4 regions of the Peribacillus sp. BM1 genome follow, and region 2 is predicted to be linked to each of the others. Evidence: riboswitches for the same ligand, from Rfam matches in the RefSeq annotation. Region 2 holds a riboswitch; each other region holds the start of a gene.
What was found. Region 2 has a riboswitch for thiamine pyrophosphate ahead of AC1MGI_RS15105 (thiamine phosphate synthase). Riboswitches for the same ligand answer to the same signal wherever they lie in the genome.
Positions count from the first base shown of each region.

Region 1 (8,323 bases), 1.5 Mb from region 2:
ATATTTGGGGCAATTTTATCCTTTTGTGTCTCAGTTATTTTGCAATTATCGGTATTCGGATTTTTTGGAAGCTCCCATGCTACTAGCATATGGATTATTTTCTTGTTCACCTTTTTCTGTTGTATAACCATGTTCTTTTTATTTAAATCGCTTGCCCTGTTATTCGGTGGTTGGGGAATGTTGGTGATGTTCCCGGTAAATATTATGGGGATTTTCTCAAGCGGTGGAGCAATCCCTCTGGCAACCTTACCAGTTGTTCATCGAATATTTAGTTCCATTTTACCTACTAGATATATGGTAGATGGAATGAGGGCGTTGCTTTATTATAACGGCAGAATGCAAGCAGGGCTCGAAACAGCGTTATGGGCAATATCCATTTACTTTATTATTACTTTGGCTATCGTCATTGCATTCATTAGAAATACGAATAGAAGACAAGGGCAAATAAGTTGATGAAAAGTCATTGTTTATCATTCAAGGTTTCCCAAGTTGGTAGTAATGGCTTGCTTTAGCTTGACGGACATGCGGTAGGCCCCTATAAAAGTAAATCTTTTAACAGCTAGTCATACTGTCCTTTAATCCGGTATCGATCCTGCCATTAAAAAAATAATAGAAATATCCCCCTGAAGTGATGTGAATCAGGGGGATAACTTTTTGTCCCACGCTTAACGGGCAGTAAGAACCCCACTGATTGAAGTTTCACTTTATGTGAAAATAGTGATTAAGCGTATGTAACGGTTTTTTGTGAAGTATCCATTGCATGCTTATTCTGATAACGCTGAAAAAACCAGATTGTACTAGCAAGCCAGAATCCGCCCGTGAAATATCCACCAAGGATGTCACTAGGGTAGTGTGCACCTAGATAAATTCGACTGAAGCCGATTGTCAGGATAAGGACCGCGTTTATAAGAATAATAAGAGTCCGACTAGATCTTTTGGATATGTACTGCCAAATCAAGAACGCCAGAAACCCATATAAAGCAATGGCATTGGTGGCATGTCCGCTTGGGAAGCTGTATCTAGTCACTTCGATTAACGGATTAATTCCAGGTCGTTCTCTTTGAAAGGCATATTTAATGACTTGTGAAAGAACATTCGAGCCAACAATCACTGCTAGAAATAAAATAAGTTCAGAACGGCGTTTCAACACGAAGTAAAGGATAAACGAAATAATCAAAGAAAGGGACAAGAAAGAAACTGTTTTGCCGATAAAAGTGAAAAATAGCATCAGTGGTGTTAACGTCGGTGAAATTATACCTTGGCTAATACTGATTCCAGTCTGATCAAACGCTGCAATTTGTTGGTTACTGACGAAGAAAGCAACCAAACCAAAGCCTGCGAGCGAAAGCAGACTAAGAAATAGAGCAAGTGTAGACTTTTGTCTCATGTTCATAAAATTCCTCACAATCCATATACGTTTTGATGTTTATTATACATCAAAATGGAGGCTGGCAATCCCAAAAAAAGAGCCTGGGGTCCAATTGCAAAAGCAATTATGTAACTGATACCAGACTCTTCCTACTAGTTATTTTGCTGGTACATGATGACTAAAATCAGCTTGATTTTGTTCAATGGCGGATATAGCTAATTTCTTTATTGTTGCGTCATCCATTGGTGGATTGTGCAGTCCAGCTCTTACGTCTCGATAGTATCTTTGGAGAGGGTTGGTATAGCAAGAGCGGTCGCTTTAAACCCAGATATCATTCTATTTGACGAACCAACCTCTGCACTAGATCCAGAACTAGTCGGTGAAGTGTTGACCGTCATGGAAAATATTTCCAATGAAGGAACAACGATGTTAGTCGCCACGCATGAAATGTCGTTTGCGAAAGATGTAGCCAATAGAGTGATCTTTATGGATGCCGGCGTTGTAGTAGAAGAAGGAACACCTAAAGATATTTTTGTGAATCCAAAAGAAGAACGAACAAAGAAGTTCTTAAAAAGGGTTTTGCCGGAGGATTATATCTTTTACATTTAGCAATATTCTTTGTAGGGCTTTTTCTGTTGAAAAAAGGGCGGAGGTATTACTGCTTGTTAATAGGCGCTACATGAATCCAATTTTCCTATCTCGTCCTAAAAAAATATCAATTTCAAATTTTCAGGCATTGCATTTTTGTTCCAGCATGGTATGATGACAGTAATTAAATATACATTGCACTAGGGGAGTCTTTAAGAGGCTGAGATGGAACGTTGTTCTAGACCCTTTGAACCTGAACCGGATCATGCCGGCGGAGGGAAGTGGAGATATTAGCTCAGTTAGTTTATATGTGGATATCTACCCCTTTCCTACTTTCAGGAAGGGGGTTTTTGGTTTTATTTCAGAGTGCGTGGCTTTTTTAAACAAACCACTTAAAATGCTCCAAACTATTTTGGTCAATGTATGGGGCACACAAAAGGGAGATGAAACGATGAATTCCATTAGAAAGCTCACACTTACTGCCATGATTACAGCATTAACAGCACTGACTAGTTCCTTTGTTTTTATTCCAATGGGCTTTGCCAAAATCTTTCCGATCCAACACTTAGCGAACGTATTAACGGCCGTTATGTTAGGGCCTGGCTATGCCATTGCCCAGGCATTACTCGTCTCTATTATTCGAAACATGGCTGGAACGGGTTCTATCTTTGCTTTTCCAGGGAGCATGATTGGGGCTTTGCTTGCAGGACTATTATTCAGGTATACAAATAAGATTGGTTTCGCTTGTGTAGGTGAGGTCATAGGTACCGGGATTATTGGTGCGCTTGCCTGTTATCCACTTGCCCTGTTGTTTTTAGGGAAAAAAGTGGCTTTATTTGGCTTTTTACCAGCGTTTTCAATTAGTTCTTTAGCAGGTGCAAGTATTGCGTTTATTTTATTAAAGGTTTTCTTGAAAAATAAATATTTGGAGGGGTTACTTTATGAAAACAGCACTTACAATCGCAGGCTCTGATTCAGGTGGAGGAGCGGGAATTCAAGCCGACTTAAAAACATTCTCTGCACATCATGTGTTTGGCATGTCAGTTATCACAGCTGTTACCGCCCAAAATACGGTAGAGGTTCGTTCGATTCAAACGATGAGCCAAGAAATCATTCGCGACCAAATATCTGCCGTTTTTGACGATATTGAAGTGCATACGGTGAAAATTGGCATGCTCGGTTCGGCGGAAACGATTGAAGCGGTTGCTGAAATGCTTTATACATATAAACCTCAGTACATTGTCCTTGATCCAGTCATGATTGCTAAAAGTGGGGATCATCTTCTGGAGGAGGATGCTGTAGAAGCATTGAAAAAGCACTTGCTCCCAATGGCTACGCTCGTTACTCCTAATATACCAGAGGCGGAAACGCTATCGGGAATAACGATTCAATCGAAACAAGATTTATATGAAGCATGCGAGGGTCTCGAGCAATTAGGAGCGAAGGCCATCTTGTTAAAAGGTGGACACTCTGCCGGAGATCCAAATGATCTTTTTTATGATGGGACAAATTATTCATGGTTGAATGGTGAAAGAATTCATACGAAAAATACACATGGGACGGGCTGTACCCTTTCATCAGCCATTGCGGCTAACTTGGCAAACGGACTTGAAATCGAGGATGCCATCCGTCAATCAAAAGAATATATTACGCAAGCTATCCGTAACAGCTTTGCCATTGGGAATGGCCATGGTCCAGTCAACCATTTCTATCAATTTCAGAAAGTACACCAATCTTGAACTACCCACAACTTAATTTTCTAACAAAAATTTGAAGTGGGGGATTCCTGCGACCACCAGTGTATCCACCAGTTATTTAGCAGGCTAACCCCGTAGTCCCTACGGTTAGTGCTTAATATCTTGTACGTTGAACTGCCACACGTTCTACTCTGCTTGGTTTTCGCTACTTCGATACGTGTGGGGCGAATGTTGCTTGAACATTTTACGGTACGAAGCCTTTCTTGTACCAACCTCATATGTTCAGTTTTCAAAGAACAACTTGTACAGGAATATCACGATATAGGAACGTGTGTTCCTTTGCGCGGAAAGGCGAGAAGACTCCCACTTATTTTTGGGCTACGCCCTGCACAAAATTGAAGTGGGAGTCTTCTCTCCTAAAACGATAAAAATATGGAGGCAATGACATGCAAAATAGAATCGAATTATTATTCAAGGAAGTAAGAAGTGCCAATCCGCTTGTTCATCATATAACCAATTCGGTCACGATCAATGATTGTGCGAATAGTACCCTTGCCATTGGCGGCTCTCCTGTTATGGCATCCAGTGTCAATGAGGCCGCAGATATGGCGAAAATTGCAAATGCACTTGTCTTAAATTTAGGGACGCTTAACGCCGATTCCTGTGAAGCAATGATTTTAGCTGGAAAAGCTGCTAATTCTGCTCATATCCCGGTCATTCTTGATCCTGTTGGCGCTGGGGCAACACCTTATCGAATCGAGATGGCTGAGAAGATTCTTCATGAAGTGAAGATGAGCATTATTAGAGGGAATGCCAGTGAAATTTATAGTTTAATAGGAGGGAAAAGTCAGACGCGAGGTGTTGATTCAGGTACGGTATCTCTAGCAGGAGCGGACCTTGCTGCGCGGGCAGCGGTAGAACTAAACAGTACAATCGTTGTAAGTGGTAGAACAGATGCAATTAGTAACGGTGAAACGACTGTTTTAGTGAACAATGGCGATCCCCTTTTGACGAAAGTGACAGGAACAGGCTGTATGGCTACTTCCTTAATTGGTTGCTTTGCAGGGGTTACAGATCAGATGCTTGATGCAGCAGTAGCGGGAATTTCCGTCATGAGTATTGCTGGTGAATTAACTGCAAAGAAGCTATCAGAAGGAGAAGGAACTGGGACTTTCCGAATGAAATTAATTGATACGATCTCGCTGATGAACGGAGCGACTTGGATGAAGGAGGTACAATTACATGAGTATGCTACGAGATAATCTTAGCCTCTATCTTGTCACAGAGGAATCGATCCCGCTTGGAAAGCTTGAGCAAATTATTGAAGAGGCCATTCTTGGAGGAGTTACAGCTGTTCAATTAAGAGAAAAAACAGCCGATGGAAAAGTCTTTTATGAAAAAGCGTTAAAAATTAAACAATTACTTGCGACTTATTCTATTCCACTTTTCATAAATGACCGCGTTGATATTGCGCTTGCAGTAGAAGCAGAAGGCATTCATATTGGGCAAAGTGATATCCCTTTATCTGTCGTAAAGAAACTAGTTCCAGTGTCCATGAAGATTGGTGTCTCCGTTAAAAATGTCCAACAAGCCTTGATTGCTGAGGCAGAGGGAGCTGATTATATTGGGGTAGGTTCAGTCTTCCCAACTGTAACAAAAAAGGATGCTTCGATGCTACAGCATGGAGCACTGAAAATGATTTGCCAAGCTGTTGCCATTCCAGCTGTTGCGATTGGAGGCATAACCTCTGCTAATCTTCCACAAATTCTCGATAGCGGTATTTGTGGTGCAGCGATTGTATCGGCGATTATGAAAGCAGATGATCCGAGAAAAGCAGCGGAATTTTTAAAAAAACAAATGATGACAGCACTAGTTCTCTAATAATTTGGCAGTTCGATTATATATCGTTTATATGACATGGTAAACGATGTATAGAGTGTGAGGTCATAACCTATAAAATAACCTTTGTCTCTCTTGCCTTTCGCCCAGTTAAAACAAGCTGACAAGAATCACATGTATACGATTCCTTTCGCTGTAACGCCAGTGCTATTACTATTACTGAAGAAATCACTAAAAATAAAAAATGCGAAAGTCTATGAAAATGACTTTCGCAAAAGGATAAGCTTTTACAAACATAGGTATGATGCTCATGTCTTTCTATAATTTACATCTACTTACTATTTTTTTAGTACTAGAATAAACCGATAATAACCTCTAACTTTACGTAGTAAATCCTATACGCTTTAATCATTATGAGGCAATTTAATTTTCATTTGATTCATAGGGATTCATGTGAAAATTGAAGCACTGTATTTTGAATAACTTCAGTTAGATGTTTTAGTGGCCTATATAGGCTGTCCAATTTGTAAAAGGGAAATAGAACTAAAGGCGCTTCTTGTTTCTTTCAAGTTTTGCTCGCAATAATTATAGTTTTTCAAGATTAAAACGAATCTCTTTAGCTGCTACTATTGCCATTTGTTTGGCTTCTTCTTTATTATATGAGGAGGCTAACACGTATCCATAACGATCTCCCATCGATAAAGGGGGCCGTAATATCTTTCCTTTGCGTGGTTTTATAAACACTTCTTGCACCCCTGGATATTTACTAGCACGATTTTTCCCGGTAACACTAACCAATTTACCCTCAATATCTACAGTTAGATATTGTACATACACGTACTTACGATGTTTGCTTGTAAGATTCGGTTGATTTCCTAAAAATAACTGAATTGTTTCTTCTACTAAATTAATGCCATATCCCACCTCAATCAAGCGATTCATGGCACCGCCAGAAATTCTAGGGTTAATCTCAATTAATTTCCATCTCCCTCGAACGAGACGCAATTCGAGGTGACACGCACCATTTTTCATGTCAAAAGCTTCTACAATTGTACAAACTGTTTCATAGAGATGATCAAAAAACTGTTTGTCCATATAAGCTAACAAGCTATATCCTGTTACGATAAAACGTTCTTGGAACGTAATTTCTTGTTCAATAACAGCTACAATAGTAATAGTTCCATCGTGTACTAATGTTTCAACTAAATATTGAGGGCCTGTTAAAAATTCTTCGATTAAAATAGGTGTATCATTATACTTATTTAATAGTTTATTTATTGCTGAGTTTAGTTGAAAGAGGTCATTTGCCAGTAGGACATCTTTCGATCCAGCTGAAATAGGAGATTTCACTATTAAAGGTAGATGATTTTTTTGTTCCTTAAGGAAATTTTTTGAGGAATCTTCTGGTGTATAAACGGTAAAGTAAGGTGAAGATCGAAGGCTTTTAAGAAGATTTCTTGTTAAAACTTTATCCTCCATATTCAGAATTGGATTTTTAGAAACAACGCTTGTACAGAATTTTTCTTCTAAAGCTGCTGCGATATTTACATAGGGATCTACGAAACTTAAGATTGCCTGTATCACTAGTCCACGATTTTTTAATTTTTGAATCCCTGTTGTTAACGCCTCAAAATCAGATAGCTCTGTGAAGATCATTTGATGAACATCGGGAAATTCTAATCTTTGATCAATAAAATGTTGTTTATTTGTAAATAGAACGGTTAAATAGCCAAGACGCTCTGCAGCTTTTATAGCTTCTCTGCTGGATCCTGATTTATTAGAGCTAATAAAGATAATCGTATTCATAAAGTCATGTTACCCCACCTGTCTCTGTTGTTTTAGATCTATACTCATAGAATATATAAGTTGGTCCAATATTGTTCTCAATAATTCGAAAAATAGGAATAAAGATTAGCCTTGTTTTATATTTTAAAAGAACAGCATTTTATAAAGGTGGGATAAAACGGTTATGACATTAATTGGCATGCTTCACCATCGGGAGGATCCGCAAAAAGTGAGAAGAGCTTATGCGTACTCAGCAGTAGCTAAAGCGGAAGGGATCCCCTTCTTTTACTTCACGCCTGGGAAAGTAAATATGGAAAACCAAACGATTAATGGGAAAATATATGAGAACGGAATTTGGCAGGAAAAGCAGTTCCCTTTTCCTGACGTTATCTATAATGCCAGCTATCCTTTAACGGATAAAGCAGAAGAAATCGTGGATCTTTTAGCAGAAATCATTCCTTTTACCAGTCATTCAGTTGGTGATAAATCATATGTTAATAAGCTGATAAAAAAAGGGGAAATGTTTGCGCAATATCTGATACCTTCTATGGATTTAATAGACGCTAAACGATTTATGCAAATGGTCCGTCTTTATCCAAAAGTAATTATGAAACCAGTATCCGGGAATCAGGGAAAAGGGATCGTTTTTATTGAAAAGGAAGGAACTGATAAATACAGAGTGAATGAAACTGGGGACATATCTATTTATACTAAGCAAGAATTGGTCGAATTCACAATTCGAAAGATTCAAGAACAACAGTATTTAGCTCAACAGTTCATTTCCTGTCAAATTAAAACGGGCCAAGTATATGACTTCCGATTGCATGTACAAAAAAATGGCGAAGGAAAGTGGGTCATTACTTCAATATATCCACGCATAGGAACTATAGGAAGCATTGCACCAAATATCGGAAGTGGGGGGTATACTGGTTATCTGGATATCTTTTTACAAAAAGAATTCGATGATTCTTGGTATAATATAAAAAAAACACTTGAATATTTCGCAATAAGTTTTTCGAACCACTTTGATTCTTTGTATGATGAT
Region 1 is NZ_CM155259.1:201,829-210,151, reverse strand. It holds gene AC1MGI_RS01035 (ABC transporter permease) at 1-453, shown strand, start outside; gene AC1MGI_RS01030 (phosphatase PAP2 family protein) at 722-1,393, opposite strand; partial or broken gene AC1MGI_RS01025 (hypothetical protein) at 1,526-1,669, opposite strand; partial or broken gene AC1MGI_RS01020 (AAA family ATPase) at 1,658-1,978, shown strand; TPP riboswitch at 2,150-2,254, shown strand; gene thiW (energy coupling factor transporter S component ThiW) at 2,409-2,930, shown strand; gene thiD (bifunctional hydroxymethylpyrimidine kinase/phosphomethylpyrimidine kinase) at 2,899-3,696, shown strand; gene thiM (hydroxyethylthiazole kinase) at 4,101-4,916, shown strand; gene thiE (thiamine phosphate synthase) at 4,897-5,535, shown strand; gene AC1MGI_RS00995 (ATP-grasp domain-containing protein) at 6,079-7,299, opposite strand; gene AC1MGI_RS00990 (YheC/YheD family endospore coat-associated protein) at 7,463-8,323, shown strand, end outside.
Region 1: another riboswitch for thiamine pyrophosphate. It lies ahead of thiW (energy coupling factor transporter S component ThiW); the one in region 2 lies ahead of AC1MGI_RS15105 (thiamine phosphate synthase).

Region 2 (8,323 bases):
TCAGCTACTTCTATCTTCCCGACTGGAAACTCCCATTTTAGCGATAATGATTTAGTTAGCTTTTCTTTATTAATTTGGCTCTACATGGACATAAACATCGTATACTCCATAATCTTTTAATAACTAACGTAGAATTAACAAGGATCACAAATCAATAATCACAAGGAATTTGATCCTTGCTAATACTTCCACTTTCCTTCACTAACATTTCCTCGTTTCGGTTAAAGTAAAACTTTGACGGGGTATATTTATCTTCTAGTTGAATGAAAGAAGAATAATCCTTTATTTGTAATTGCGACATTTTAACGCCCTTAACTACACTTAATGAAGATATCACCTTCTGCATCTCTTCAGTGAATGCTATTGTTTTATCGCGAGGCTCACTAAACCCCCTTGAATCATCTTTGTTTAATCGGATTAAGGTCGCCTTCTCATTATTGATAGGTCATTCTTTCAAATGGATATCTAATAATGCCAGGAGTATTAAATTCTACACCTAATTCCATATATACAATCTTCTTTCCCTCTGAATCCTGAAGGAAAATTCAGGATTTTCCATGCTAGCTAGCTAACTACATGGGTAAAAAGCATTCTCCAGCGGTTCCATTTCGCCAACGTTAAACCAAATAATAAACCCTAATAAAATTGAATGAATCGGTTATAGACAGCTCGCGCTTTTTTTGCTTCATTCGTACTATGAATAATCGCACGGCCATCCTTAAAGAAAACGATTCGATAATCCTCAAATTTACAGGATAGCAAATAACGATTTAATACAGGATTAGTAACATGATTCCCCAATCTCTCTAACAAGTGAGGAAGGGAATAAGTTTTCTGCTTCAGCCCTGGTCGAAGCTGGACGGCATCTCTTCCACATAATACATCTGTTTTTATTTGGTTTTCAAACAGTAAAAACGGATAGGATGGATGTTCTCCACATGTTGGACAAAGTTTATTTTTTAACTGAGTCACATTGATCTCCGCTTTTTCATTTTTCCAAATATCCATTGATTGAAGCATCGGAGAAAGTGTTTCTCCTGAAAGAATCTGTAAAACTTGTGTAACTTGTAATGCCGCAGTAATTTGAACGATCGGACTTATCACGCCAACGGTATCACATGTCATCCCATCCATTGGCAAATGATTTAACAAACAGTGTAAACAAGGTGTTTCTCCCGGAATAATCGGATATGTAAGTCCATAACTTCCAACACATGCTCCAAATAGAAATGGAATCCCATGTTTCACAGCTGCATCATTCACAATTAAACTAGTTTCAAAATTATCAGTAGCGTCCACAATCACTGAATGATCTTTTATCAATTCTTCAATATTCAGTCCGTTAACATCCTCTATGAAACTATTAATAATAATTTCGCTGTTGATTTGTTCAAGTCTTGTTTTGGCAGCAATGGCTTTTGGTAATTGATTTCTTACGTCTTCTTCCGTATATAATTGCTGCCTTTGTAGATTACTCAGCTCGACATAATCTCGATCGACTATCGTCAGACGCCCGATCCCAGCTCTTACTAACATTTCAGCACTTGCAGATCCAAGAGCTCCAGCACCAATGATGATTACACTCGCCTCTGTTATTTTGGCATGTGCCTTACTTCCTAAAAATAACTCCTGTCTTGAATACCGATTCGTCAAGATGTCACCATCCCAGTTGTTGGACTGCTCGCTACCGCATACTCTTTTTCTTCTATTCTTCCAGCTTCGAATCCTAATCTCCCTGCTCCTACTGCCAGCTTCATTGCCTGAGCCATTTTAACAGGATCTTTCGCACCTGAAACAGCTGTATTTAGTAACACTCCGTCCGCACCAAGCTCCATCGCAAATGCTACATCTTTAGGAGAACCAATACCCGCATCAATGATCACCGGAACCTGCGACTGTTCAATAATAAACTTTAAGTTAAGTGGGTTGATAATTCCCTTACCAGAACCAATCGGTGATGCACCTGGCATAACAGCGTGTACCCCAAGTTCTTCAAGACGTCTTGCTAACACAACATCATCGGATGTATAGGGCAAAACAATAAATCCTTCTTCCAATAACATTTCAGAGGCTTTTAATGTTTCAACAGGATCTGGTAAAAGTGTTCGATCATCTCCAATTACCTCTACTTTAATCATGTCACATAATCCAGAAGCTTTTGCCAGTTTCGCAATCCGCACCGCCTCTTCAGCTGTTTTTGCACCAGCCGTATTAGGAAGAAGCGTATATTTAGACAAATCTAGTTGTTCAAGAAAATTGGGCTGCTCATCTGAAAAAATATTCATTCTTCTAACAGCAAAGGTTAAAATTTCTGCTTCCGATACTTCTACCGCCTTTTTTTGCATATCAAATGATGGATATTTACCAGTTCCTAATAAAAGTCTTGATTGAAACGTACGATCGGCAATTTTTAACATGTTTCATCCTCCTCCTACAAAATGAATAATTTCAACGACATTCCCATGTGAGAGACTCATTGTTTTATAGTTTTCTTTCATGACAATTTCCTTGTTGACCTCAACTACGACAATACGGTTTTCTAAATGATAGTGGGAAAGTAATTGTTCAACCGTATTGACTCCCTCTTGAAGATCAATATTTTTTCCATTTAATGTAATGGGCATTTTTTCACCTCCTTAACAGCAATGGCTGGCGGCGGTCGATTTTAAAGGCCTCCACCCATTCGTTTTTTATTTGTCTTTTAAGTATCAAATCACGAATCATTTGCCCCGTTGCAGGAGCAAGTAGGATTCCATTTCGATAATGCCCTGTAGCAAATAAAATCCCTTCTTCTTCAGGATGGTGCCCGATGAATGGTTTTTGATCAAATGTTTGCGGACGTAATCCAGCCCAAAAAGAATCCATTTTCATATCTGCAACAGTCGGAAGCATCGTTTTTGCCTTCGCAATTAAAGTGTCAATCCCACTGAGACTAACTTTTTCATTCCAATCATTTTCAATCATGGTAGCTCCAATCACAAGTCTTCCGTTATTTCTCGGCACAATATAATAGTGATCATGAAAGATTGTATATTTTAAAGTCGCTTTTTCATCTATTACAGAAAGACATTCCCCTTTTACAGGAGTCAATTGATGGTCTAACCCAAGCTGTTTAAAAAATGTTGTACTCCAAACCCCGCTGGCAACCACAACATGCTTAGCCTCCACATGACTTGTTGCTGTTTGAATCAAGAAGCTATTATCTTTCTTTTGAATATCTAGTACAGGGGAAAATTCGAATAGAGAAGCCCCAAGTATTTGGGCACTTTTGGCAAATGCCTGACAAACAGCAATTGGCATAACATTGACATCGTCTTCCATGTAGGCTGCTCCTAATAGATTGGAAGAAACATCAGGTTCCCTCTCCTGTACAGCCTCTTTATCGAGCCATTTTACAGTCGGTTGAGATAAGATGGACCGAAGCCCATTTCTATCAGATTCATTGTAAGCAAGCTTTAAAATCCCTCCTTTTCTGTACCCTATATCGAAACCGCTCAAATGATTTAATTCTTCTTTAAGTTGGGAATAGGCATGCTGACTGCTTCTTGCAAAAGGGAAAAATACTTCAAAATCTCCGTCACATTCAGAGTGAGCTCCAAGCATACCACCCGCAGCACTTGTCGATTTCGAACCTATTTGATTGCCTTCAAACAATGCCACATTCATCTTTTCCTTTGCTAAATAATAAGCAATTGAACAACCAATTATTCCGCCGCCAATTATGGCTACTTCAAATTTTTGATTCATGATTTATCGCCTCATAATACTGTTTTGTTGAAGAGAATGTTTTTTCTGCGGAAAAAATCCCTGACATCACCGCTATGCCATCTACTTTCACTTGTTGCAAAGTATCTATTTTATTCAATGTAATACCACCAATAGCATAAACAGGGATCCTTAGCTCCTCTTTCATTTCGAGAATAGGCTGAATGCCATTTGGAGTCTTTCCTTTTTTACTGTTGGTCTCAAAACAATGACCATATAAAACATAGTCCGCGCCATCTCTTTCCGCTTTCTTTGCTCCCTCATAAGAATGAACAGAGCGTCCAACCCTTATATGAGGAAAATTTTGTTTAACCATTTTTACAGGAAGACCTTTTTCTGGTAAATGAACACTTGGGATACCCATTAACAAAGCAATATCCAAACGGTCATTTAGGATGATTTTATCTTTTTCAACACCACCATCCTCCATATACTGGAGCAAGGTAATGATTTCTTGAGCTGTTTTTGTTTTTTCCCGTATTTGGACAATATCGATCTTATCCTTTATCCTAATGATCTTAGATGCCAGATCACGAACTGATTGCATATCATCTGTTACAGCCATTAGCTTCACCTTTATCTCTCCTTAAATCCAATTAAAAAGCAGTTAGAACACCTTCTTCTAAAATCATATAGTATCAATCCTATTCAGCATTTTTTGTCCATAAAAAAACCACTCTCCTAAATAGAAAAGTGGTTTGGTTTGAAATTTGTTCACATGCAAACAAGTACAAACATTCGCTACTTTCCTACGCAGGTTCTAACCTGTTCAGGTTTTGAGGGTTTAAAAAGTAACTACTTTATTCTCAGCCCTTATCAAGGGATCCCCTAGCAATTTAATAATTTTATTTATTTGATTATTCTGATTCTAGTTGTAATTCTAATACAATAATTAGAATGTTTCAAGTGAATTCCATTCTATTTTAATCCAGTTTTAAATACTATTTTCTCAGATTATAATCTATCGTTGATAAATCAACTTTAAATTGATATATAGAAAATATTGGGATGTCATTTATAAGCAAATATTTTGCATGTATGATTTATGCAAAAATAATAGGTTATAGTTAGGGAGAATCCAGTGCTATAGGGGCTTTAATGAATAAACGGGGATTAATGATCTTAATATTTGCCAACATAGGTTTAAGTAGTAAATTAATTTCTAATACTGATTATAGTATTTTGTTCCTTATTGCGGTTATTACCACTGCCCTTACTTCCCCATTAGTAAAATGGTCTTTATACCGTAAAACAAAGGTTCAGATATAAAAAGTTAGTAACAAACGGTATTCTTAATCAAGAATCTAGTCCTACACATAAAAAAAGAGCGCAATTTTTATACTGGAATTGCTCCCTATAATGGAATAACCTATTAGTTTCTATGAGGTGTAGGTAACTTAGTAGAAGATCATTGCTTGAACCTTAATCAAATTAAGCACTAGTTAGTTCAACAAATAATGAATGTAGTATAGATGTATGGACACAACTTGGTTAAGTTATTAATATTGAACTAACGAGAGGACGTGTCCGAACTATGAGTCACAAACGCTATAATCAAGAATTTAAACAAACAGTAGTTGAGCTTTATCGCTCAGGTACACCAGTCAGTCAACTATCTAGCGAATATGGTATTTCTGAAGTGACAATTTATAAATGGATTAAGCAACACTCGCCAATTGAAGGTACACAAGAATTAACTGTGACAGAAGTAGATGCCATCCAAAAGGAAAATCTCCGATTAAAACAGGAGCTTGAAATCCTAAAAAAGGCTATGACCATATTCGCGAGAAAATAGATAGCGAAGAATTGATCGACTATATTACAAGTGAAAGCGAACATCATCCAGTACAGCTGATGTGTCGTGTTTTAAATATAAATGGATTAAGCAACACTCGCCAATTGAAGGTACACAAGAATTAACTGTGACAGAAGTAGATGCCATCCAAAAGGAAAATCTCCGATTAAAACAGGAGCTTGAAATCCTAAAAAAGGCTATGACCATATTCGCGAGAAAATAGATAGCGAAGAATTGATCGACTATATTACAAGTGAAAGCGAACATCATCCAGTACAGCTGATGTGTCGTGTTTTAAAGATGCCTAAAAGTACGTATTATCAATCTTGTCATAAGCAACCGAATAGCTATCATGTCGCCAATGAACAGCTACTTGAACGAATTCGTGTCATTCACCATGAAAGTAAGGGGCGATATGGTGCACCCAAGATCTTTGAGACACTCAAGCAAGAAGACTACACGGGCACGATTAATCGAATTCAACGCATCATGAAAAGAGCAGGCATTCAATCAAACACTACAAAAAAATACCGTCCTACACCGACACAGAAACCAGTAGAAGAACGAGAAAACGTACTGGAACAAGATTTTACAACAACGAATATTAATGAAAAATGGGTGGCCGATATTACGTACATTCATACAATTCGTCATGGTTGGTGCTATCTAGCATCTGTACTAGATTTACATACGAAAAAAGTGGTAGGTCATAAATTCTCTCGTAAAATGACAACAGAAATTGTACTGGAAGCTTTAGAGAATGCCGTACAAGATCAAAGCCCTGGGCCAGGACTCATTGTACACACGGATTTAGGTACCCAATATACAAGTGAAGCGTTCCAAGAACGCCTAAAGAAATACAAAATGATACCGTCATTTAGTCGAAAGGGATGCCCTTACGACAATGCTTGTATTGAATCATTTCACGCAACACTAAAAAAAGAAGAAGTATATCAAACGCATTATGATAGCTTTGAGACTGCGAGAATCGCCCTCTTTACATACATAGAAGGTTGGTATAATCGCAAACGAATTCATGGCAGCATCGGTTATGTAACACCAGATTCATTCGAAAAAATATGTCGAGCAACTGCATAAATAAGGGGATTCAAAAGTATTCCCCTTTCACATTTTTCATGTGCAAAATCTATGATTGGTTGTTGTACAGATCAAAAAACTTAACTTTTTTGTGTCCAAAATCTTGACGTAGATCCATAAATTTAAAATGAAAGTTAGTTTTTAAATTTATTCAGGTCAAATCTTACTATTTCTTCATTTTCGATAGTTACTACTAAAAAAGCAGTAATTGGATATTCAAAATTGTATTTTAATTCAAAACTGACTATAGCTTTAACAAATACTAGGTCATGAAAGTATTACGTCAACAGAAGTCTATACCCATGTAGAATTTGAACAGAAAAAGAAAGCGATTGATTCGTTTAACATTTTTTAAACCTTATTTAAAATTTAAATGAATCCACACAGCCATTAAACAACGACTCTAGGATTCATTCCTTTTCTAAATATTAAACTATGGAATCAATAAAGAAAAGCGAATCAAAGTAACATGATCTAGTTCTGCCCCGTTGTATTTGACATTGTGCTCTAAACAACAAAAAGACCCCCAACCAAAATGGTTGAGAGCAAAATAGAGCGTACTCTTGTCTCTCTTAGCTAAGCAAAATCCCTTTTAACCAGGTACGGGGACGGTATGGACCCACAGGGATTTGAATCAAGCTGGTTTTTCCTTTCGATTCGATTTCATAAAGCTCATCACATTGGTTCGCATCGAATCCTAGCAGTGGATGCCCCCCCATCCCTAAGGCACACGACACCAAGAGCAGTCGTTGTACGAGAATGCCCGCTTCCATCTGTTGAATGCGATATCCTCTATATCCTAATTTCTCTTTGAGGTGATTCTTGTCTCCAACGACATGCATACAGAGCGGAACTTGATACAGATTCACATTGGGCATTGTTAATCCTAATTGTAAAAACTGCCGGTAATCTCCCTGGGTTATTCCCCGAAGTGCATGAGCGTTTTTGTCATAAGAGTAGACACCACTTGGAACTCCCTCCACATTATATAAACTGCCATACAAAGAAACACGAGCTTCATCATTCCCATGTGTGTCGTCAAGGTCATTCGGATACGTGAAGGAACATGTCTCTTTTAACAAAGTGGCTAGTTGTGTTTGACTCACTTTTCCCATCATAAAATCGCTATCAGGAGAATATCGCTTCCTGCAAACCGTTGCGAGATCGTACGAAAAGTATTCCGTATCTGGAAGAAAAATCGACTCCATACCTAAGGAAGGTTTCACATTATTCTTTTTCTTTATCTTTACAAATGACTGCGTTGTTTCAAACATGGATGCTTCGTTAAGTTTTCTCAAACTAGGATAATCAACAATCCTCTTTGAACGGTTATAAGAAACATGCTTCAACAATGGCACTTCCCGGCACAATTCTGTAGCAGAAACAATTTCTTCACTATTATGATTGTTGTCAACACCATGGATAGATGGATTAATAGATAATGGGATAACCGCATATACACTTTCATCCTGTTCAGATAACCCAAGCAAATGATTAATAGCCCGATCAAGAAATTGGTAGCAGACCTCTGGAGAGAAACCTATCTGATTGGCTACTGCTAACGATTGCCCAATTAACACACCTGCATCTAACCCTTGCAGCCTGTAGGAAAAATTATTGTATTTATAGAAATTTTTCCAAAAAATTGTCGAGACAAAAACAGTG
Region 2 is NZ_CM155259.1:3,119,150-3,127,472, forward strand. It holds gene AC1MGI_RS15085 (ThiF family adenylyltransferase) at 637-1,653, opposite strand; gene AC1MGI_RS15090 (thiazole synthase) at 1,650-2,417, opposite strand; gene thiS (sulfur carrier protein ThiS) at 2,421-2,624, opposite strand; gene thiO (glycine oxidase ThiO) at 2,629-3,747, opposite strand; gene AC1MGI_RS15105 (thiamine phosphate synthase) at 3,731-4,330, opposite strand; TPP riboswitch at 4,495-4,605, opposite strand; gene AC1MGI_RS15110 (transposase) at 5,300-5,560, shown strand; gene AC1MGI_RS15115 (IS3 family transposase) at 5,795-6,658, shown strand; gene AC1MGI_RS15120 (SagB family peptide dehydrogenase) at 7,231-8,323, opposite strand, start outside.

Region 3 (8,323 bases), 540 kb from region 2:
GAACTTGTTTCACTCATAAAAGAACAAGGAGCGAAAACCGGGATACAAATCGCTCATGCCGGTCGTAAAGCTGAACTGAAAGAAGAAATTATCGCGCCTTCAGCCATTGCGTTTAATGATCGTTATCAAACTCCAAAAGAAATGACCAAAGAAAATATTCAAGAAACGGTTGTTGCTTTTCAAAAAGGAGCAGAACGCGCCAAAAAAGCAGGCTTTGAAGTGATTGAACTTCACGGCGCCCACGGCTATTTACTCAATCAATTTCTATCACCGATCAGCAACAAACGAACGGACGAATACGGCGGCTCTGCCGAAAATCGTTATCGGATTGTAAAAGAAACCATTACTGCTGTAAAAGAAGTTTGGGATGGGCCATTATTCATCCGAATCTCAGCCAATGACTATTTAGAAGGCGGCATGACTCCCGAGCAGTATATCGAAATTGTAAAATGGATGAAGGAAGATGGCGTCGATTTAATCGACGTAAGCTCTGGCGCAGTAGCACCTGCCCGCATTCATACATTTCCAGGCTACCAGGTTTCTTTCAGTGAAACCATTAAACATGGTGCAGAGATTGCGACAGGCGCAGTCGGCTTAATCACTTCTAGCATTCATGCAGAGGAAATCCTGCAAAATGACCGCGCAGACTTAATTTTTCTTGCACGTGAGCTGCTCAGGAACCCATACTGGCCACGAACAGCCGCACAAGAATTGAATGCTGAAATCACACCACCCGCACAGTATGAGAGAGGCTGGTAAAACAGCAACACAAGCGTCTTGTTCTTAACAACAGGCTACAATAAGCCAAGCAAGAAATATGAGAGGTCGTTTCCTCTACATATTTCTTGCTTGTTTATGATTTCCTAGATTTAATCTACTTTATCTAGAAACAAGAATTCATTATTAAGGAATGCTCCCTGGTTCTTGCCACCAAGTAAATTTTACAACCATTGCAAAAATAAGAGCCTAAAAAAACTTGGTATGATCAACCAAGTTTTTGTCGATATTTATAAACATAAATCTTTTCCGCAAAAAAACTTACAACCAAACCTATTATTAAAGGAACGAATGAGCCAGTTGAAATGATGAAGCCATTTGCGTTATCTATATACTCGTGGTGAAACATTAACCACGGGATAGAAAACAAATGACCAATTAAGAAAAGTACAACTGTCGTTAATACAAGCGATAAGAAGGTAACAATAAAACTCTTTAATTTCATCATAACACCTCCTAAAACTATTTAAACAGCATTCTGTTTTGTTGTTAATATTATACATTCAATTATTTGTTTAGCCACAATCTTTTAGAAAAGAGCCTTTAAAATAGACTTACTCTTAAAGGCAGCCCCGTTTCCAATCTCACTTTCGTTTCTTTCAAATGGGAAAGATCCCCTTTTTAGTTTCTAGATACTTGAGCTTTCGTGATACAACCTTTAGACGTTTTCTAAAACAACAGCGATTCCTTGTCCACCACCAATACAAAGGCTTGCGATTCCAAAATGTCCACCCCGCCGTTTGAGCTCGTACGCTAGTGATAATAGAATTCGCGCTCCACTCGCACCGACTGGATGACCTAGTGCAATCGCACCACCATGGACATTCGTTTTATCACGGTCAAGCCCTAGCTCCTTCTCAACTGATAAATATTGCGCAGCAAATGCTTCATTTATTTCGACTACATCCATGTCAGCAATCGTCAATCCAACCTTATCCAATGCTTGACGGATTGCTGGGGCGGGGCCTATTCCCATAATTGAAGGGTCTACACCAGCCACTCCCCATGACACAATTCGCGCGAGTGGTTGTACACCTCTTTCGCCCACAGCTCTTTTACTTGCAACAATAACAGAAGCTGCACCGTCATTAATCCCACTCGCATTTCCTGGTGTCACGGTTCCATCTGTTTTAAATGAAGGTTTTAATGACGCCAATTTCTCTGCTGTTACATCCCCTTTTATATGTTCATCCACGGAAATAGACTTGGTGCCTTTCCGATGTGGAACTCCAACAGGAACAATTTCTTTCGCAAAAACACCGGTGTCTCTCGCTTTGGCTGCACGTTGTTGACTTAACAAAGCGAACGAATCCTGTTCTTCTCGGGAAATCGAGTAGATGGATGCCAATTTTTCCGCTGTCATGCCCATTCCACTGCCTGCATACTCATCCGTTAATGTACTTTGCAACATATCGTCAAAAACAAGCGTCCCGTATTTCGAGCCACCAAAACGCGCGTTGAAATTCGCAAAAGGTGACATTGACATATTCTCCGCACCACCAGCAAGCACGATTTGAGCCTCGCCTAATAAAATATGCTGTGCAGCAGATACAATCGACTGTGCACCTGAACCACATAAACGATTCACAGCGTATGCGGGAACCTCAAAAGGCACATCCGCCTTTAAGCCGATATGTCTCGCCAAATAGGATGCATTCGTATAGGAATGAATAACATTCCCATAAATGACATGATCTACATCTGTTGGCTGTATGTTTGCTCTTCTTAAAGCTTCCCGTGCTGTCGCTGCCCCTAAATCAGCTGCCGAAACTTGAGCAAAGGATCCTCCAAAACTCGTAAATGCCGTTCGAGCCCCTTCTATTACATACACATCACTCATGCATCTACCTCCTCCTCAACCAAGTATCAGAATATTCAATATATAGTAGAATTATAACCGTTTAGTTTTTTAAGTCTAGATTTTTCTGAACAACCTCTATAATTCAAAGTGTTTTTATTCCTCAAAATTTCCTCTTCTCACACTTTATTCTGCATTAACGGGCAGTAAGACCCCCACCTCAAGGCTTAGAGAATCGAAGAAGCGTAGGTGGGGGACCACTGCCCAATCTAGTTGCGGCTCCTAGCCCCTCCGAGGTCATAAGATGAAATACTCTGTGGCAAACTACGCCACGCCGTATTTCATCTTATGCTTGTCAGGGCTGGGCAGTCGCCTCACTTTTTATGTAAAATCCCGATTGGTGAGATACAGTGAAACTTAATTTTGTGGTTTTCAAAGGCATAGTTGAGGCCCACAGGATGTGGGTCACACAGACGTTGCCGCAGGATGCGGCGTACTTAGTCTGTGATTCATTGATTCGGGTTCGTACTGTCGATTGGTCGAAGCGAAAGCGAAGATCTTAGCGACAATAGAACGGGACTAACAATCAGTGGGGGATGAAGAAAACCCCACTGATTGAAGTTTCACTTTATATAGATTTCCTCATTCATAGGAGAGTTGAATTCTTCAAAGCGAAATCGACATCTGTTAAAAAATAAGGGGCAAATCCACTTTCTTTGCCGAATCTAAACTTGTTTTGTCAGAGGGAAAGGAAATCAGCGAAAGAGGAAGAATTGTATAGTCATTAGGAGGGATTTTTAATGAAAAATTCAGGGTCAGTAGCAAATGAATTAGGAATTTCTCAAAGTACGGTACAGCGTTGGGTCACAGCATGCAATATGGAGATTGAGCGTAATTCACATGGTCACTACTTATTTACGGACGAAAACATACAGCAATTGAAACAAATCCAGCAGCAATTAAACGCTGGATTAGTTCTCCAGCAAGTTGAACTGGGAGAGAAAAAGAGTAGAAAAGGAGCAGTCAAGCCAACTGTTCAACCTCCTGAAAATCAGATTGTCATAGAAAAACTTCTGACAACCGTTCAGGAGTTAGAAAGACGACTCGATGATAAAGCCGATAGCGTAGCATCTTACCAACTCCTTCAACATCGTCGAGAAATTGAAGATCTAAACAAACAGATTGAAAGCATGGCTAAACGGATTGAAGCGCTTGAGACTGGAAAAAACAATGAAAAAGGGATGTCATTATCTAGTAATCCACTTGTCTTTGACGGAAAAAAAGCACCAAAAAAGCAAAAACGACGGCATATTTTCCAACTTTTATTCGGCTAATCAAGCTCCGGGCAGAATCTTCTGCTCTTTTTTTATACCTTCACTGTGAAGGTAAGTCGTGCTCTCGAGACAAAGTCATAGAAATAAAACAAACAGTGCAATTTTCAGTATTGATCGCCTACTATCCCCATTCAGTCAAAGCTTATTTGCATATCAATCTGCAACGTTTAGATAATCATCAAACATTCCTATTTTTCATAAAAGATTGACAATCAAAAAATTCATGATACTATTTAGACAAATGACAATTAAATAAACAATTTTTACCACTAGGGGTGCCTCTTGAATGGGAAATGGAAAGCTGACAAAGATATTTGAAGCTTCTTATGACCGAAAAGGCTGAGATTAAAGTGAGACTTTAAGACCCTTAGAACCTGATCTGGATTATACCAGCGTAGGGAAGTGGGGGCGTCTATACTGAGGACACCTATTTTGTAACCAATCAAAACCACTTTCTTATGCTAAAAAGGAAGTGGTTTTTTATTTTTTAAAAGAAGATACTGGGCAATTTCATATATCTATCTGTGTCTCACTTACTACTAATAGAAAAAATGGAGGGCAAATCACATGACATTTTCAAAGGAAATTCGTAAAGAAGTTGATCATATCTGGGAAGCAAGCTTTCACCACCCGTTTGTTAAAGGAGTTGGAGATGGGACACTCCCACTCGCCTGTTTTCGCTACTATGTGATGCAAGATGCTTATTATTTATCTCATTTTGCTAGAGTACAAGCTTTAGGGGCAGTAAAAGCAACAGATTTATACACAACGAGTCGACTTGCCAGCCATGCACAAGGAACGTATGAAGCTGAGCTATCGCTCCATGACAATTTCTCTAAACGATTAGGCATTACTGAAGAGGAAAAGAAGAACTTTAAACCTGCACCTACTGCTTATGCATATACGTCACATATGTATCGTGCTTCCTATTCAGGACATTTAGGTGACGTAATTGCGGCAATCCTGCCATGTTACTGGTTATATTATGAAATCGGTGAAAGACTAAAAGGTTGTACACCAGAAGAACCGATTTATCAAGAATGGATTGCTGCATATGGCGGCGATTGGTTCCGGACATTGGTAGACGAACAGATTAAGAGAATCGATGAGATTGCTAACAAAGTGACTGAGGAAGATAAACTACGAATGAAAGAGCATTTCATCCTTAGTAGTCAATATGAATACTCTTTTTGGGAAATGGCGTATCAGTTAGAAACGTGGCCGGTTCAAAAAAAAGTACTAGAAGTATAATAATCCAATTCTAAAAAAGGAGATTCATAACATGACAAAAGGGTTAAAATTGACAGACATATTAGTGACGATTGTAATTGCCATTGCATTTGGCATTGTCTATATTCTTTGGGGTTCCGTATATTATGCTCTAAAACCAATCGGCTTACATGCCGACCAATTTATGTATGGCATGTGGTTTATTGCGGCTAATGTTGCCTTTTTTATCATCCGTAAACCAGGTGTTGCATTGCTTGCCGAAATTGCAGCGGCGTCCGGTGAATTTCTTTTAGGTTCCCCATGGGGGCTAACCGTGCTTCTGTATGGCGTTGTCCAAGGTTTGTTTGCAGAGCTTGTCTTTATGGCTTTCAAATATAAACGATTTCATATTTCCGTAGCGATATTGTCGGCTATCGCTGCATGCTTAGGATCGGTCCTAATGGATTTCGCCTATGGAGAAATCGGTGATCTTGCTGCTTGGAATTTAACATTATTTATGTTTGCTAGATTTCTCGGGTCTATTCTCTTTGCAGGTGTGTTTGCTTACTATTTAGTGAGAGTTTTAGAAGCGACAGGCGTAACAAATCTTGTTCGTCCAGCATCAAGTAAAGATTATGCTGAACTGGATCAAAAGTAAGGGTGGATAACTATGGAACGAATTGCACATGTTGAAAAGTTACGATTGAAATTCCCTGGAGATGCGTCCTTATTATTTAAGGACTTCTCTTCTACCTTTTACAAAGGGGAAAAAGTTCTCCTTCTCGGGCCATCAGGTTGTGGAAAATCGACGCTTTTACAAGTTTTAAGCGGCTTAATTCCTCATTCGATTGACGTTCCCATGAAAGCTGAGGCACTTTTATGTCCCTCTTCATGGGGGTATGTTTTTCAAGATCCTGATAGTCAGTTTTGCATGCCTTTTGTTGATGAAGAAATTGCATTCGTTCTTGAAAATATGAACGTTCCAAAACAACAAATGATTGAGCGAATCCATCATCACTTACAGCAGGTCGGTTTATCTCTACCAGATATTCATACTAACATTCAAACACTATCTGGAGGCATGAAACAACGCTTAGCGATAGCATCGATCTTGGCCCTAAAACCAGACGTATTATTTTTAGATGAACCAACAGCGATGCTTGACCCTAAAGGAACGAAAGAGATTTGGAATGTATTAAAAGAAGTCGGCCAAGAAAAAACATTGATTATTGTAGAACATAAAATTGATCATGTCCTAGAATTCATTGAACGAATCATTCTTTTTAATGAAGAAGGACAGATTATAGCCGATGGACCAAAAGAAGAAATCTTATCAACGTATCAAAATGAAATGAGGGAACAAGGAATCTGGTTTCCAGGTATTTGGGAAGAGTATCTAGAAACTACCTCCCTCTTACGTTCGAGGACGCCCTTTGAAAAAAAGGAGAAAGTATTAGATGTGCAAAGCTTTAAAGGATTTAGGCAAAAGGAAGAAAAAATCCGGGTAGATCATTTGCAAGCTTATTCAGGTGAATGGATTGTTATAAAAGGCGAAAATGGAGCCGGCAAGAGCACTCTTTTACATGCTTTCATGCAATTTATCAAAACAACAGGACATTGTGAATTAGTAGGAAGCCCGATAAAAAAAGGAAAAAAACATGCGGATCTCGTGACATTTGTGTTTCAAAATCCCGAATTTCAATTTGTCGCAAATGCAGTCTATGAAGAAATCGCCTACTCATTAAAGATAGACAAAAAGGATACCCGAGAAATAGAAGGTAAAGTCGAAGAACTTCTAGAACGGTTCTGGCTAGTAGACCATCGTAATAAACACCCATATCAATTATCGATGGGACAAAAACGTCGTTTAAGTGTAGCTGCATCGATTGTAAAGGAACAAAAGCTAATTCTTTTAGACGAACCTACTTTTGGCCAAGATTCCAAAAACACCTTTGCGTTACTTGAATGGATGGAAGAACTCAGACAAAAAGGTACGACGATTATCATGATTACCCATGATGAACAGATTACAAACAACTTCGCAACAAGAATCTGGACAATTGATGCTGGGAAAGTGATCAGCGATGAAATGCAAAGTATGAACATGAAGACTGAATTAGTATCCGTGTAATGGAGGAGCGTCATGCAATTAGATTTTTCAAGTAAAGAAACATGGCTACATCGGATTAATCCTAGCCTTAAGTTATTCGTATTAATGATGTTGTGTATCGTTGTGTTATCGGTTCATGATTTACTATTTATGATGAACTTTACAGTTATCGTCTTGATTTTATTTTTGTGTTTTACAGGACAGCCGCTCAAACGAATTTTATTACTTTTCATTCCTTTTTTTGTTGTATTTTTATCGACTTCTTCTTCGATGATTTTATTTGGACAAGGAAACACCACTTGGTTTAAGTGGGGGCTTATTCATATTACCGAAGAAAGCTTTTTTAGAGGACTTCTTGTTGGTTTTCGTGCATTACTATTTGCAGTACTAGGACTAACCTTTGCCTTAACTACGAGACCCGTCTATCTGTTCTATTCTTTAATGCAACAAGTCAAACTCAAACCTAAATATGCTTATAGCTTTATGGCAGCCTTGAGATTAATTCCGATCATGCTGGAAGAATTTCAAACGATTCAAAATGCTATGAGAGTGCGAGGAGTGGTCAGACAAACAGGGATACAATCCGTTTTTTTTAAAATGAAAGCTTATGCCATCCCGATGTTATCAGGGAGTATCCGACGTGCACACCGGATCGCTGTGGCCATGGAAGCAAAGCGTTTTTCCGATACGAAGAACCGAACGTATTATTACGAAATCGGTTTTTCTAAGCATGATCTTGTATTCATTTTATATTTTGTCATCTTACTTTTGGCAGGGTATTATGGAGCGGTTAAGGGGATTTGATGTTTTTGATATACCAACGATCTTTTTTAAAGGATGTTGAATGGTTGAACTTATAGATCGCATACATACATCGACTTAAGATATTCGACCCACATCTCCATAAAAAAAGCAGTGAGATTTCAAAAATATCTCACTGCTTCTATATTCATCATAATAACATTTTCCTTTTTTAAATCAATACCGCTCGATCATTCAGCATTTTTTCACCTTTGATTCGTTGGAATTCATGAAGAAGCTTCTCTACGGTTAACTTTTGCTTTTCTTCGCCTCTTGCTTCAAAGATAATTTGAC
Region 3 is NZ_CM155259.1:3,656,748-3,665,070, forward strand. It holds gene namA (NADPH dehydrogenase NamA) at 1-759, shown strand, start outside; gene AC1MGI_RS17625 (hypothetical protein) at 986-1,225, opposite strand; gene AC1MGI_RS17630 (acetyl-CoA C-acetyltransferase) at 1,436-2,617, opposite strand; gene AC1MGI_RS17635 (MerR family transcriptional regulator) at 3,376-3,909, shown strand; TPP riboswitch at 4,171-4,327, shown strand; gene tenA (thiaminase II) at 4,477-5,160, shown strand; gene AC1MGI_RS17645 (ECF transporter S component) at 5,183-5,776, shown strand; gene AC1MGI_RS17650 (ABC transporter ATP-binding protein) at 5,789-7,249, shown strand; gene AC1MGI_RS17655 (energy-coupling factor transporter transmembrane component T family protein) at 7,262-8,032, shown strand; gene AC1MGI_RS17660 (ABC transporter ATP-binding protein) at 8,202-8,323, opposite strand, start outside.
Region 3: another riboswitch for thiamine pyrophosphate. It lies ahead of tenA (thiaminase II); the one in region 2 lies ahead of AC1MGI_RS15105 (thiamine phosphate synthase).

Region 4 (8,323 bases), 1.9 Mb from region 2:
CATTTCACTTTTGCACATCTTTCTTCCAACTTCTCACTTATTTCTCCTTCAATGTCATGCATAAACTTAATCATTTCACCATATTCCAAGTGAAAGTGTTTGGCTGCAGTTCGATGTGGTGCATATTTCACAAACAACTGCAGAAGATGGTCGGCAGTATCCGCTTGCTGTGCCAATTGATCTTCTTCATTTACTATATATTGATAAATCTCACGCTTTTCATCCGGTAAATGCGAAACAATATCCCGTAGTAAAAATTCCATTAGAATCTCATTCATCATTAGCTACCTCGAGTTTTCATAAGCCCATTTTTCTCAATTATACTCTATTTTTTGAAACTTGCAAATCGTAATTATTACTATTTAAATCAAGAGTTCACATACCATCCTAATTATATGCAGAACTTCTTGTCCAATTACCTTTTTTTATATTATAGCTATTAAAAGTAGTAAGTCCAAATCTATTATATCGAGATAAAGTGAAAATTCAATCCGTGGGCCCTCACTGATTGTTAGTCCCGTTCTAGTGCCGCTAATACCTCCGCTCTGTTAATGCGGGATAAATAGTTGAACTAGGCTTTTCTAAAATAGCTATGTTATACTTGGAAAAACCTTTTATGTATTTTACCTTACTTGTTACTGTTGTTATCCCACTTGTTTACTGAGTGGGATTTTTTATTTATTTTGTTTATGTAACAAGATTAACTCTAAATCAAACGAAAGAAAGACAGACTCCAAAGTAGAGTCTGCCTTTTGCATGTATCAATTATGCTTTTTGTACGTTAGAAGCTTGTGGTCCACGTTGACCTTGTTCAACTTCAAAAGTCACTTCTTGACCTTCGTCAAGAGATTTGAAACCTTCGCTTTGAATAGCTGAGAAATGTACGAATACATCGTCTCCGTTTTCGCGTTCGATGAATCCAAAACCTTTTTCTGCGTTAAACCATTTTACTTTACCTTGTTCCATTGTTGTTGCCTCCTAGTGCGTTCATCACACATTATATTACTATCCTTGCTCAAAGTGACAATCGAGTCAAAAAGTTCTCACTTTTAGATTCCTACAGTACCGAACAAAAATAATTCCTCTTAATAATAACAGGATTTGGCAACGATTGCAAACTAATAAAAGAAATATTTTGGGTTAGGAACTCCGTTTCTCGTTAACTAGTCAAAATGATTTACAGCCCATAAAATTTTGTCGTACTTTTATACAATTCTTCGTATACCCTCTCTACCTGAATGTTCTTTATTTCTGCTATTTTTTGTACACTTCCATGAATCATTTTAGGATAAGTCACCGTATCTTGGAATGGTCCTTCGAACGGCCATGGTCCATCCGTTTCCACCATCAAATTTACTAACGGATAGTCTTTAATCAATTGCTGAATCTCCGTTTCATACAAGCAATCTGGGGTGACTGAAATATAATACCCATTTTGAATCATGCGCTGAACTGTTTTTTCGTCCCCTTTGAACCAATGGAAATGTGCCTTTGTTACCGAGTGTTTTTCTAAAAGGTCACAGACCAAAGGAGCGTCGTCGTATACCGCATGAAGAATAATTGGTTTATTCAGCTCTGAAGCCTTTTTTATAAAAATTTCCAATAGTTCAATATAAGGCTCAATCTGTATTTTTGGATGCTCGAACCGCAAGTAATAGGGTAAGCCCACTTCACCAATAGCAACCATTTGATGTTGGTGTTTATTCAAGAATGAACATAATTGACTCACTTCCGAATCACTCGGTAGCTCTTGTTCTGGATGAAAGCCGAAAGCAGGCTTTAGTCGTTTATCCATCTCTGCTAAAGCTAAATTTTTTTGAGAAGAAGCGAGATTCGTTGATACAGAAATAAGTGCCTCTACTTTGTATGCTTGCAAGTCTTTTAAAATGATAGACCGGGTACTTTCTGAATATTGATCAAAATGAATATGAGAGTCGATTATAGACTGCCTCACATAATCACCCGCAATTCATTGTATATCTTCTTTTTCCACGATAAAAATTCTTCGCTTAGCAAAATCGATGCTTGTCTTGGTCTCGGAAACGGGACGATAAACTCCTTTTTCACTTGGGTAGGCTTTTCTGATAACACAATAACCCGATCAGATAAATAAAGAGCTTCTTCAATATTATGGGTAACAAGCAAAATGGCCCGTTTATCTTCTTCCCAAACAGATAAGAGCCAATTTTGCATTTCCAGACGTGTGAATTCATCGAGTGCTGAAAAAGGCTCATCTAAACAAATAAGTGATTGCGGACTTAGCAGGCTGCGAATAAACGCCACTCTTTGCTTCATCCCTCCAGACAGTTCATATGGATAGGCATTCTCGTATCCTTTTAGACCCGCTTTATCAATCATCTTTAATGCAAGTGCCTGGTCTGTCTCCCCAACAATTTCTCCACCAAGCAGGATATTGCCGAGGACCGTTCGCCATGGCAACAGCGATGGACTTTGAGGCGTGTAACTAATCGAACCGGTTTCGCCATTAATACGTTTGCCATCAAGCCTAATTTCTCCAAAGTCTGGTGCAAACAATCCACCAATTAATTGAAATAAGGTGCTTTTTCCACTTCCAGAAGGACCTAATATGGAGACGAACTCCGCTTCTTCTACACGAAGAGACAACTGATCCAGTACTTGATTTTCACCAAAGGATTTCGATATGTTCTCAATTAAAAGTTTAGTCACGTCTCTTGCCATCTCCTTTCGGCTTCCACTTCACGATCATTCGTTCCATCGATACAATAAGGGCAAAGAATACCAAACTCAAAATCATAATCAAAAAGATCGCAACAAAGACACGGTCCGTTCGAAAGGATGACGAAGCTAAGGTCATATAAACACCTATCCCTTCTTTTGCCCCAAGCCATTCAGAAATAACTGCTCCCATTACACTGTATGTAGCGGAGATTTTCAAGCCTGAGAAGATGGATGGTAGCGCATAAGGCCATTCCAGCTTCCAAAAGATTTGTTTCTTTGTTGCCCCAGCCATTTTCATGTAATGCATCAGCTCTGAACTCGTTTGTCTAAACCCATCCAAAGCAGCCACTGTGATCGGAAAAAAACAAACGAGCGTAATGACAATGACTTTAGGTAATATACCAAACCCGAACCAAATAACAAGGAGTGGAGCCAACACAATGATTGGAATGTTTTGTGAGAGAATGATGATCGGATAAATGGCTTCTCTAAGCTTCGGAATAAGGTGTAGACCAACAGCAACTGCAATGCCCACACTTGCTCCAATTAAAAACCCCAAGATTGTAAGTCCGATCGTCGATGTTAGATGGTGATGATAATTCGGCCATCCAGCAGCTCCTTCTAACCATATCTGCGAGGGGGAAGGCAGGAGCCATTTTGGTATTTCAAAAAGCCGACAAGAAACTTCCCATACGATGAATAAAAGGATGAGGACCAGAGCTGGTCTCCATCCTTTATACCAAATCTTCATGGGCGATATTTCTCTGTCAATTTATCCATAGATGCACCGCTTGGTTGATAAAGAATTTTCACTTGAGAAATCACATTACGACTGCCAATCTCAATCATCCGTTGATTCATTTTCTCGATAATTGAAAAGATTTCTGTCAAATTCCCTTCCATGGTCGTTTCAAGTGGATGAACTTCATATTTAATTCCAGAGTCATGAATAATCGCTATTGCTTCATCTACATAAGGAATCACATCTTCCCCATTTTTTGTTTTCGGGATAATTTGAATGCTTACTAATGAGTCGCTCATGTTGCTTTCCTCCTTATTTCGGTAAAAATTCATTGGTGAATGCCTTTTTTGCGTCTAATTCACTTTCAAGCAAACCGTTCTCAAACATCCAGCTCGCATAGTTTTCCCAAACCTTTTGATCTTGAACACCCCATTTTGAAGCGTCGTCTTGATATTTCGGTGATAACCACTTTTGGCTTGCCTTTACCAATTCTGGGTCTAAATCAGGAACTGCCTTAATTAAAAGGTCGGCCGCTTCTTCTGGATGTTCAATCGTATAATGATAGCCCTCGGAAACTGCTGCTACAAAAGAACGAACAGTATCTGGATCTTCTTTTATTAAATCTTCATTAGTTGTGAGAACAGGCGTATAGTAATCTAGCTTTTCCGTATAATCGGTCAAATATTGCATATTCAATTTCTCCCCACGCAGCTCAGCTTCTATACCTGTCCATCCATAATAAATCCAAGCAAAATCAATATCTCGTTTAACCGCTGTGAAAAAATCCGTATCTCCCATATTCACAATATCGATTTTTTCCACATCTCCATTTTCCTGCTTCATCAAAGAAGATAGGACAGCTTTTTCTACAGGTGCTCCCCAACCACCATACGTCTTTCCTTCGTAATCTTTCGGTGAGGTAATTTTCTTATCAACTGGGGAAGCAAATCCAGACGTGTTATGCTGAATAATGGCAGCAATCGAGACCAATGGCACACCTTGTACACGCGCTTCTGTCAAAGATTCCTGGTAGCCAATTCCGAACTCTGCTTTGCCCGCTGCGACAAGCTGGTCAGCTCCCGCCTCACCTGGCATTATAATCTCAACATCCAGCCCCTCTTCTTCAAAATACCCCTTTTCCTTTGCAACATACAAACCAGTATGATTCGTATTCGGCGTCCAATCTAAAACAAGAGTAACTTTCTTTAATTTCTCCTGATTATTTTCCTTCGAACCATTGTCCTGACTATTCCCACAAGCAGCAAGAATAAGCATCACACTAAGTAAGACTAACCATTTCTTCATTACATTTCCCCCTTGAACATGTCATTACAAAGCAGCAAACGAAGAAACAAGGTGGAAAATATGTAAACGTTTAATAGGAACCGCGCTACGCAAAAAAGCACCATAGGTTTATCCCTAGGGTGCATATCATAACAAATGAGTCCTGTTTAAATATGTTCCCTACGCTGGTTTTAACCAGATCAGGTTCCAAGGGTATGTATCTATTGGATACGGTCTCAACCAGCAACACTGGTCCCCCCACATGTTTCATTATTCAATTCGTTTAATGCTTCAATATCTATTAACTTTGCCATAGGTCTTGTTAATTTTCAAGAGATATGTTTATGAAATTACAATTAGAATGGGCAAAAAGAGCCAATAGATTGTTTTTTTGCCATTCATCTTACTTAGATGTGCTATACGAATCCCCAAGCATGGCTAGATCCTTTTTCCAAATAACTTTCCAATTGTGGTTCACTGTCGCTTGGACCGTATTTATTTTATGTATATAATTGGCAATTAGTTCTGTCATATCCATTGGAATATCCTTCACAACAGGCTGATCTTGATTGTCCCCATATTTAGAATTATTCTATTTCACTCTCCATATTCTTCAGAAAAACAGCCATACCTGAGATAAAGTTGTCTAGTTGCTCTTCTGCTTTTACATGTACATATACTAGTCCATCTTTATTGACTTCATGTTCTTGCTCAATAATAAGAGTTGTAGGCAAACTAATATCTTTATTTACATACTTCTTATAATACGCTCCAATCAAGCCATTGTTAATAATTTCTTAGATTTGTAAATTTAGTTTGTTGAGGAGGTTAAAAATGAGTATGGTGGACTAAGGGAAGGTTTGATGGATACAGTGCGGGATTACAGCAAACCGCTGCCGGTATCCCGTAATGATATGGGTATCTTCTACGTGGGCGCAGCAAGTAAAGATGCTGAATTATTCTGCTCCTGTAAGTACCCCCAATGCAATGAGCGGCCTGCCGGGGCTACGGCGGGAAGTATGTTTGTATGACTATCCATCATTTTAAGAGGGATATCCGTGGCTGGCAGTAAGTTTATTTCCCCATGTGTGTTTGAGTGTTTTTCATATTCTTTTTCATGGCCTTCACTAGGAAACCGCCTTTAAACCTTCGTGGTTCATATGAAACGATGAAAGCCTTATTGTCATATTGTTCAATAAAATTCATGACTTTCGTTTCAACATTCCGCTTTGTCAATATTTCTAATTGGTACCTTTTGCTATCACGGCCGTTCCCTTCAAAGATGGTCACTCCTAGTCCTTTATTTCTTAACGCTTCAATTAACTCTTCATTTTTGTTCATTAAATTAACATATAGCGTAGTGTATCCAATTGCTAATTTATTTTCAATGCGTGTTCCAAGATAAAGCCCCACACCAAAGCCAACAGCATAAACCATCTTTTCAGTGATGCTTTGATTACCGGAAAATATGATGGATAAGCTAAAGATCGAGATTAAAGTTTCTACTATACCGAGTAATGAAGCTGCTATACTCATGTTTTTTACTAAAAAGATCGTCCGTAGTGTCATAATCGGGACATAGACCAGTTGAAGTATAAAAATCACAAGAAGATTTAATAACATAATGAACTCCCTTTTCTATAAAAATTTTTTCTGGATGTTAAATTGAATTTAGCCTTAGTCATTATTGTACTTTTTCCTGCAAAGGTCCGTTCGTCCCTATTTGATTCACAGGCATTACCGCGGTCCGCCTTTTATGGCCGCCACGATACTGTAAACCAAACATTTATCCTATAGGATAAATGTAATCATCCCTGTGAAATGGTCTTTGCGATCACAGGGATGAAAAGTTAAACATTCAATCAGGTACCCGTTTCAATCTTTAGCAAATGCTGCGGTGCTTCACTGCTGAACGCATTGCTAATATTTTCCCAGGCCTGCTGTGTGTCTATAAAATCGGTATAATGCTTTTTCACATTGCGGTGATAGTTTTCCAGTTCGGTAGCTATCTTCATGAAATCATTTCTGTCAAAATACTCACAGATTTTTGGCAGAGTGGCGGCCAGCTGTTCACGCATCTCCTGAATTCTTTCCTCATAACTTTTGGGATCCGTAATATATAACCAAAGTGGTTTATAGCGGATCCAGCCGATACACGCCTTGTAAAAACGTTGGATAACCTCTTCACAGTTCGCTTTAATGGAGTCTAATTTCGGTGGCAGCACTCCATCAAGCAAGTTCTTGTACATTGAGAAACCGTCGTGGAAAGTATAGCACGGCACACGCAACACTTTACGATCATGAAGGCAGGTTGCTAAAAAGGTATCTTCCCCACGAGCGTTCGGAGGATTGTAAAAAGCATTGACACGATCAGAATCTGTTAAATTTATACAAAGATTAGAGCCGGAGATAAATTTAGAATGGTTGACTTCCTCCACCTCTTCGGCCTGACCATTTACGAGCACCCTCGTGTCTGCATATGTAACACCGCCGTTTGCCATCACCGATTTAATCGTATCCCAGTTGACAATATCGTTACTGATGGCTTGAATGAAGATCTGAAAATCGGACTCCTGTAAAATATCATTAAATTCGAGATATGGAATAGGAGAAATATACCCACAGTGATGGCCGTTCGTAATATCGGCATACTGAATATGTTCAAGGTGGGTACGTAGTCCTTGCTGACCACTCCATACGGCTGTTCCGCGCGTGCTCACAGCTAAAGGATATTCATCGTCATCAAGGAAAATCAGATAATCAATGCCTTCCTTTAAAGCCATATATTGAATAATATTGCGTTTGCCTGCATATCCTCTCTCGAAAACAAGCTTTGCCTGTCTTTCATTAATAATCCCCTGCTCGATTAACTGGCCGATTTCTGCCTGCATTTTTTCATTTCCAATAAAGCAAGTCCCATCAACTAATTCTAGTAATTCTGAATTGATATTCGTATAGTCTGTAGGCTTTGTATTGTGGTATTTTAAATCGTAGGCAACAAATAGGTTTAAACTCACCTTTTCGCTGGTTGTTAATTCAGTTTCCCTCCAATTAAGAATATAGGTCTTTAAAACTTGCTTGAATTGTTTGCGTCCTGTTGCAAAGCCAATACCTACTTTAATTTCCTTTTCCACTAGTAATCCCTCTTCCTATTATTTTCTTATCATTCATGAAATAGTTCTCTTCCGCACAACAGGCAGCACTGAATTGATTACGCAATGGACTGGCCTTTTCTATAGATGAGACAAGTTTCTATGTAAAATTGAAATATTTATCGGAACAATCGTTCTATTATACTCATTTGTTGTAAAAACGTTGTCAGCTCTTTACACTTCCTTGGCGGACTGCTTTTCATAAAATTCGCAAAACTAAATGCATACCGTCGCCCCCGCATATTCGAGAATTTCCGGGGGGTCTCTGGCACCTTTAGTTTTTAAATACCCAAATATTAATAGGTTTAAACAGGGAGTTTTTTTGAAAGAAAGGGAGAAGATATAAAAACGATAGGATCAACCTTAGTGGACAACATCAATTAATAGACATAACTGATTTCATGAATACTAAATAAATAAAAAAAGAAGGCAAACGGGCGGAAAT
Region 4 is NZ_CM155259.1:1,236,335-1,244,657, reverse strand. It holds gene AC1MGI_RS06130 (hypothetical protein) at 1-281, opposite strand, end outside; gene AC1MGI_RS06125 (cold-shock protein) at 766-966, opposite strand; gene AC1MGI_RS06120 (TatD family hydrolase) at 1,178-1,954, opposite strand; gene AC1MGI_RS06115 (ABC transporter ATP-binding protein) at 1,951-2,688, opposite strand; gene AC1MGI_RS06110 (ABC transporter permease) at 2,681-3,451, opposite strand; gene AC1MGI_RS06105 (thiamine-binding protein) at 3,448-3,741, opposite strand; gene AC1MGI_RS06100 (ABC transporter substrate-binding protein) at 3,755-4,747, opposite strand; TPP riboswitch at 4,887-4,996, opposite strand; gene AC1MGI_RS06095 (hypothetical protein) at 5,130-5,264, opposite strand; gene AC1MGI_RS06090 (hypothetical protein) at 5,314-5,460, opposite strand; gene AC1MGI_RS06085 (DUF2179 domain-containing protein) at 5,801-6,349, opposite strand; gene AC1MGI_RS06080 (hypothetical protein) at 6,589-7,860, opposite strand.
Region 4: another riboswitch for thiamine pyrophosphate. It lies ahead of AC1MGI_RS06100 (ABC transporter substrate-binding protein); the one in region 2 lies ahead of AC1MGI_RS15105 (thiamine phosphate synthase).